Tunturibacter psychrotolerans: one gene and its partner. The protein of the gene in region 2 interacts with the protein of the main gene of each other region in a pairwise test. Links are inferred from orthologs where the notes say so. Each region holds a gene or a part of one and is shown on either strand. Other genes may lie near its edges.

The links.
Region 1: the proteins of priA (region 2) and RBB77_RS10480 interact in binary tests that used the Escherichia coli proteins (3 or more experiments, as listed by UniProt). The link is inferred for Tunturibacter psychrotolerans from one-to-one orthologs.

Annotation. Positions count from the first base shown.
Region 1 is NZ_CP132942.1:2,521,368-2,524,624, forward strand. The notes cover bases 223-3,163. They hold RBB77_RS10480 (single-stranded DNA-binding protein), read right to left. Parts: upstream 1,955-3,163; coding sequence 1,490-1,954; downstream 223-1,489. Other genes in these bases: RBB77_RS10470 (GRP family sugar transporter), read left to right, coding at 223-237; rbsK (ribokinase), read left to right, coding at 263-1,207; RBB77_RS10485 (hypothetical protein), read left to right, coding at 2,416-3,163. Outside these bases: more of RBB77_RS10470, read left to right, coding at 1-222; more of RBB77_RS10485, read left to right, coding at 3,164-3,257. UniProt on the Escherichia coli protein: Plays an important role in DNA replication, recombination and repair. Binds to ssDNA and to an array of partner proteins to recruit them to their sites of action during DNA metabolism. Acts as a sliding platform that migrates on DNA via reptation.
Region 2 is NZ_CP132942.1:4,747,349-4,750,791, forward strand. What follows is about bases 94-3,220. They hold priA (replication restart helicase PriA), read right to left. Parts: upstream 2,840-3,220; coding sequence 347-2,839; downstream 94-346. Other genes in these bases: RBB77_RS19990 (HU family DNA-binding protein), read left to right, coding at 94-263; RBB77_RS20000 (AraC family transcriptional regulator), read right to left, coding at 2,895-3,220. Outside these bases: more of RBB77_RS19990, read left to right, coding at 1-93; more of RBB77_RS20000, read right to left, coding at 3,221-3,443.

The DNA of each region.
Region 1 (3,257 bases), 2.2 Mb from region 2 along the record:
GGAGTGATCTGGTGTACGGGTGCAACCTTCAACTTTGTGGCGTCGCGTGCACATATCGTAGGGCCAGCGGTTTCTTATTCGATCGGTCAGGGGGCAACTATGATCTCTGCCGCTTGGGGAGTATTCATCTGGAAGGAATTTGCAACCGCGCCCGCTCGAGCCAAAACATACTTGTTTTGGATGTTTGTTCTGTTCCTCTGCGGATTGAGTGCGATTGCGCTCGCTCCTATTTATTGATCGTGTTTACGAGCTTAGGAGGTCTATGTCCGTTGAAAAGAGGGGAGTAGTCGTGGTGGGGAGCATCAACATGGATCTCGTCGCGTACACAGCGCGGATTCCCACCGAGGGAGAGACCGTCATCGGAACATCCTTCCAGACTCATCACGGAGGGAAAGGGGCAAATCAAGCGGTTGCTGTAGCGCGTCTGGGGTCTCCGGTCGCGATGATTGGACGAATCGGAGATGATGTCTTCGGTGTGCAGCTGAGGGAGCACCTAGAAGATGCGGGCGTGAATGTCGACGGTGTCTCGACTTCTCGATGCAGCTCGGGTGTTGCCGTGATCGTAGTGTCTGAAGCGGGGGAGAACTGCATCGTGATCACCCCGGGCGCAAATGCACTGCTGACGCCTGAAGATTTGGATGCGAACATCGAGGTCCTGAGAGGCGCCGGGATCGTGCTGACTCAATTGGAGATTCCGACCGAGACAGTTCAACATCTGGCGACGATCTGCGAGCGTGAGGGCGTGCCGCTGATTCTCGATCCGGCGCCTGCGACGCAATTGCCAGAAGGACTTCTCGACAAGGTGGATTGGTTTACTCCGAATGAGACGGAGGCCACATTCTTCATCGGGAACGGAGCGGCCAACCTTAACGAACCTGCGGTGATGGCGCAGACTTTATTGGCCAAGGGTACTAGAGGAGTAGTCCTAAAGCTCGGATCTCGTGGCGCCTATCTTGCATCGGCCGACGGACTAGGTGCTCGCCTCGAGCCCTTCACGGTTCAGGCGGTGGATACAACGGCTGCGGGAGACGCTTTCAATGGTGCGTTCGCGACGGCTCTGCTGATGAAAAAAGATCCGGTCGAAAGCGCACGCTTCGCAACCGCTGCCGCAGCACTTTCGGTGACGCGGCCAGGAGCTCAAACCTCCATGCCGCGAATGGCCGAAGTAGAACAGATACTGGCGGTCTTCGGAGCGAACAAGTTATAGGACGAAGACAACCAGCCGGACGCAAGGTCGAGGCGTAACAGTGGATATTTTGACGAGAAGGAAGCAATCGCGTCGGTTACGACGGATCATGGTATGAACTTCACGCGCTGCAGTGTGCTCAATGGAGTTTCATCCAGCACGAAGAGATTGGGAGCCTAAAGAGAGCTCAAGGTCTCTTTAGGCGGGGTGGAGAAAGGGGCTGCAACCCGCTTCTCCACACCTCGTCCCCCGCGTACAAGCCGTTGTATCGGAGTAAATGGACACCGAATGCAAGGTCCGATTCTAGAAGGGGATGTCGTCGTCAGTGATGCCTACGTCTGCGTAGTCGGGCTGGCTGGATGGGGCGCGCTGGTCGTAGCTGGCCGTGTTGGATTTGGAGTAGCCGCCGCTGGAGGCGCCTTCGCCAGCCGGTTTTCCGCCGAGGAGGGTGAGTTCGTTGACGAGGATCTCGGTCTTGTACTTCTTCTCGCCGCTGGTTTTGTCGTCCCAGGAGCGGGTCTGGATCTTGCCTTCGACGAGGATCTGCGAGCCCTTTTTGACGTAGTCGCGGACGACCTCGGCGGTGCGCTGGAAGCAGACGATATTGTGCCACTCGGTCTTGTCTGCCCAGTTGCCCTGAGCATCTTTCTGCCGGTCGGCGGTGGCCAGAGAGAAGCTGGCGACGGTCATGCCGCCGGTGGTGGAACGAATCTCGGGGTCTTTGCCGACGTTGCCGAGGAGGAAGACTTTATTGACGCCCTTTGCCATGTGAAGAACTCCGGTGGTGTTGCTTTACGAAAGTGGTGTCGCTGCCCAAGGTGGGCTGGTTGGACTGCCTCAGGTTCGGCCCCCTGGAACGTTGTCCGCAGGGACTTCGGTGCTTAAACTCCGCTGCTTCAGATCTATGTTGCAAAGATCCAGCCGCATCTTTGCTGGCGGAAGACCATATCTTACACCATGAGGAGCATGGCTTTTCGATGGATTGGATTCGTTGCTGCAGATGAAGTTCGCGCATCGGGAGAGGCAGAGGTCCGGAGTTTTTCTTTTGCTGGAAGTGGACTTAACGACGGCCGCACTTGTTGATGGGAGGGGGGTTGGATGGACTATGATTGCTATCTCAACGTAGAAGACTGCAATAGTTCCGGAGGGTTTCTGTGGTGCAAGATCACGCGACTGCTTCAACGAACGGCTTCCGACTTCGTCATCGACTGGGGTGTGGATTGCGGCCGATGTGGAAAGCTGCCTCGTTGGGTTCGACTGGACTTGCGGTTTGTCTTACCGTATCTCTGTTTTGGCTTGCCGGCTGCCACGCCAAGCAGGCGGTGACTGGTCCGATAGTTGAATTTACGAAGATTCCTCCGGCCGCGCAGGGCGGTCGTGAGCGAGTGGATACGATTTCGGGGCGTGTCACGGGCGCGAAGCCGGGCCAGCGAGTTGTGATTTATGCGATGAGCGGGCCGTGGTGGGTTCAGCCGTGGCCCGACCAGCCCTTCCTTTCCATACAGCCGGATTCGAGCTGGAGTACGACCAGCCACCTCGGATTTAAGTACGCTGCTTTGCTGGTTGACCCAGGGTATCAACCGCCGGCGACCATGGATGTTGCGCCCGTACCGGGCGGTGCAGTTGCCGCGGTGAAGATCGTTGATGGTGTTGGCAAGCCTCAGATCGCGCCTACGGTGCCGATTAAATTCAGTGGATATGATTGGGGGATTCGCACGATTGCAGGGGATCGCGGGGGACTGAACTCTCCCTATGACGGTGATAATGGATGGACCGATGCAAAGGGCGCGCTACATCTTCGCATCAAGAAAAAAGGGAACAAGTGGGCCTGCGCAGAGGTCGTGATGGATCGTAGCCTGGGATACGGGACCTACATTGTTACGGTGGCTGACACATCGCATCTGGAGCCGGCCGCAGTTCTAAGTCTGAACACCTTTGACGATTTTGGAGGGGAGCAAAACTACCGCGAGGTGGATGTCGAGCTGAGTAAATGGGGCGATGCAGACAGTAAATACAACGCTCAATTCGGGATTCAGCCTTTTTATGTTCCTGGAAACGTGGCCCGGTTTAC
Region 2 (3,443 bases):
AGCAGGATCTCATACAGAGGGTGGTGGAAAGAACCGGCCTTCCCAGGACAAAAGCAGAGTCAGCTGTCGATGCGATCTTTGAAAGCATGAAGGCGACTCTTATCGCGGGCGACCGCATTGAACTCCGCGGATTTGGTGTATTTACCGTCAAGCCGCGCAAAACCGGAATCGGTCGCAATCCGCGGACCGGAGCCGAAGTCACCATTGCCCCAGGCAAGGCAGTTCGCTTCAAGCCCGGCAAAGAGTTGCACCTGCTCGACTAAGCACCACAACATCTCCTGCCGCACCGGCGTCCGGGAGTTGTCTGCAACACACCTCCCCAACAATTCATGGCAGCGATGCAGCGTCACATCAGGTGAACCGCATCCACGTCGACCACAAGGTTCCGGCGCGCGATCTCCTGCGTCTCCGCATAGGCGAGCATCGCCCGAAGCGTCTCACCCAGTGTCTGCCGCCGCTCCGCCTTCAACACGAAGTGAAAACGATAGATCCGCTTCAGCTTCACAATCGGCGCCGCGGCTGGTCCCAGCACCCTCACCTTATCCAGCCGGGCTTTTTGAAACCACCGCCCCAGCGTTCCCGCCCACGCTGTAGCCTCCTCCAGTTTTTCGCTCTGGATCACCACGTTCGCCAGCACTGCAAACGGCGGATAGTGCATCCATCGCCGGTACTGCATCTCCTTCGCCACAAACCCCGGGTAGTCATGCTTTGCAGCAAACTGAATCGCATAGTGTTCGGGATGATATGTCTGGACCAGCACCTTGCCGATCAGATCCCCGCGCCCTGCCCGGCCTGAGACCTGGGTCAGTAGCTGAAATACCCGCTCCGCCGCGCGAAAATCCGGCAGCCCCAATGCAAAGTCCGCCCCAATTACCCCCACCAGCGTCACTCCATGAATGTCATGCCCCTTAGCGATCATCTGCGTGCCCACCAGCAGATTGATCTCGCCTCCATGAAGCCTCGCCAGCAGCCGTTCCATGTCGCTCCTCCCGCGCACGGTATCGCGATCCATCCGCCCGATCCGCGCCGTCGGAAACAGCTCCTGCAATCTCTCCTCGCCCTGCTGCGATCCCGCCCCCAGAAAATAAAGATGTTCGCTCTCGCACTTCGGACAAGCCTTCGGCACCGACCTGCGAGACCCGCAGTAATGACACTCCAATCGCTGCCCCGGCTGCGCAATCGCATCGTTCCCACTCACGGGCTTGTGGTAAGTCATCGAGACCGCGCAGTTCTCGCACTCGATCTTCTCCCCGCAGCTCCGGCACAGCACCGTCGACGAGTACCCCCGCCGGTTCAACAACAAAATCACCTGCTCACCACGGTCCAACGTGGCTTGCGTCTCTTCAATCAACCTCCGTGAAAAGATCTGCTCCTGCCCGGTCTCGCGAAACTCCTCCCGCATATCCACTAACTCCACCAGTGGCATTGGCCTGTCCGCCACGCGAGCGCGCATCTCCACCCGCGCATATCGACCCTTCTCCGCATTCGACCAGCTCTCAAGCGACGGTGTCGCCGACCCCAGCACCACCACGGCCTCATTGAACTTCGCCCGCATCACCGCCACATCACGCCCGTGATACCGCGGCGTCTCCTCCTGCTTGTAGCTCGAGTCATGCTCTTCATCGACGATGACCAACCCCAGATCCACCATCGGCGCAAACACCGCCGACCGCGTCCCCACGACGATCCTCGCCTCACCTCGCCGAATCCTGTGCCACTGCTCAGCGCGCTCATCAGGCGTCAGTTGCGAGTGCAGCAACGCCACCTCGCCGCCGAATGCCGCGACCATCTGCCCCGCCATCGCCGGCGTCAATCCAATCTCCGGTACCAGCAGCAGCGCCGACTTCCCTGCATCAAGCGCCCTCTGCATGGCAGCAAAATAAACCGAGGTCTTCCCGCTCCCCGTAATTCCGTAGAGCAGATGCGGCCGAAACCCACCCCTCTCCATCGCCGCCGCAATCGTTCCCAACGCTTCCATCTGCGCCTCATTCAAGGCGTGTTCATGCGCATGCTTCTTCCCATGCGCCCCCACGCCGCCCAGGTGAAACTCCTCCGCGACCTCCTCCACCACCACCAGCCCACGCTTCACCAGCGTCCCCAGCGTAGACTCAGGCACTCCCGCACGCGTCAGACTCAACCGCAGATCGCGCACGCGCATTCGCCCACCCACTGCCGCAAGCTCCGCCAGGATCGCCGTCTGATTTTCATTCAACTTCGGCAGCCGCGCCTCTGCCACCAGCACCGCCACCTTCTCCAGCCGCCGCGCGTCTCTCTCCTCCGCAATCACCTCGCGCAACAGCCACTTCTTCCTGACCATCCCCTCCAGCAGCCCTTTATTCGCCCCCGTAGCCGACCGCAGCGCCGACATCTTCGCCGCCTCCCCGCCCTCCAGATAGTTCAGCACCGAGTACTCGCGATCCTGCTCCTCCACCGACAGCTTCGACCGCCGCGAAGACCCCTTCATCGCGCCCTCATACAGCACCTTCCTCCCCTGCTCCGCGATCCGGTAAGAGAAGTGCCGCTTCACCTCCGCCGCCAGCGGCAGCATCCCACGCAACACCTCACCCAGCGGCGCAACATAGTATTGCGCGATCCACCCAGCCAGCTTCATCAATTCTTCCGGCAGCAGCGCCGCATCGTCGAGCACCTGCTGCACCGGCTTGATCTCGAACTCCTCCACCGGCGCATCCTCGTGCACCCTCACCACCACACCCATCAGCCTCTGCCCGCTGAACGGCACCAGCACCCGCGCTCCCACAACCGGCACCACACCGTTCACCGCGTAGGTAAACGTCTGGTCCAGCGGCACCGGCAAAGCAACATCACAAAACAAAGCCATCCCACCAGCTTAGCCGACCAGACCACTGCCGATCTCCACCCGACTCGTGACGAGTCTACGAAACAGCCTTCTCCCGCTGCGTTCCCCTCCAGTGCGCGGGCGGAACACCCTCCCACACCCGAAACGCCCGCACAAACGAATTCGAATCCTCATACCCCAGCAGGTGCGCCGTCTCGCTCAACTCCAGAAGCGAGTTCGTAAGATAGTGCCGCGCCAGCTGATGCCGCGCCTCTTCCAGCGCCTTCTGAAAACTCGATCCCGCATCCTGCAAACGCCGCTGCAGCGTACGCGAGCTGATATGAAGCTCACGCGCAATCTCCTGCATCTTCGGACGACTCCCCGTAAGCTTCCGCTGAATCGTCGCGCGAACACGCTCAGGAAAACTCTCCTCGCCCTTATGCTGCTTCAACTCCTCATCCAGCTGCGGCGCAAGCATCGCCAACAGCTCCGCGTTGCGAGTCACAAATCGTAGCTCAGCATCCGACGCACGAAACACAATCGCATTTCGCGCCGCGCCAAACACAACCGTGCAGCCAAAGTGTCGCTCGAGCGATCTTGCATTCGCACGCGGTCGCTGCAGCTCAAGACGCACCGGGGAAATCCG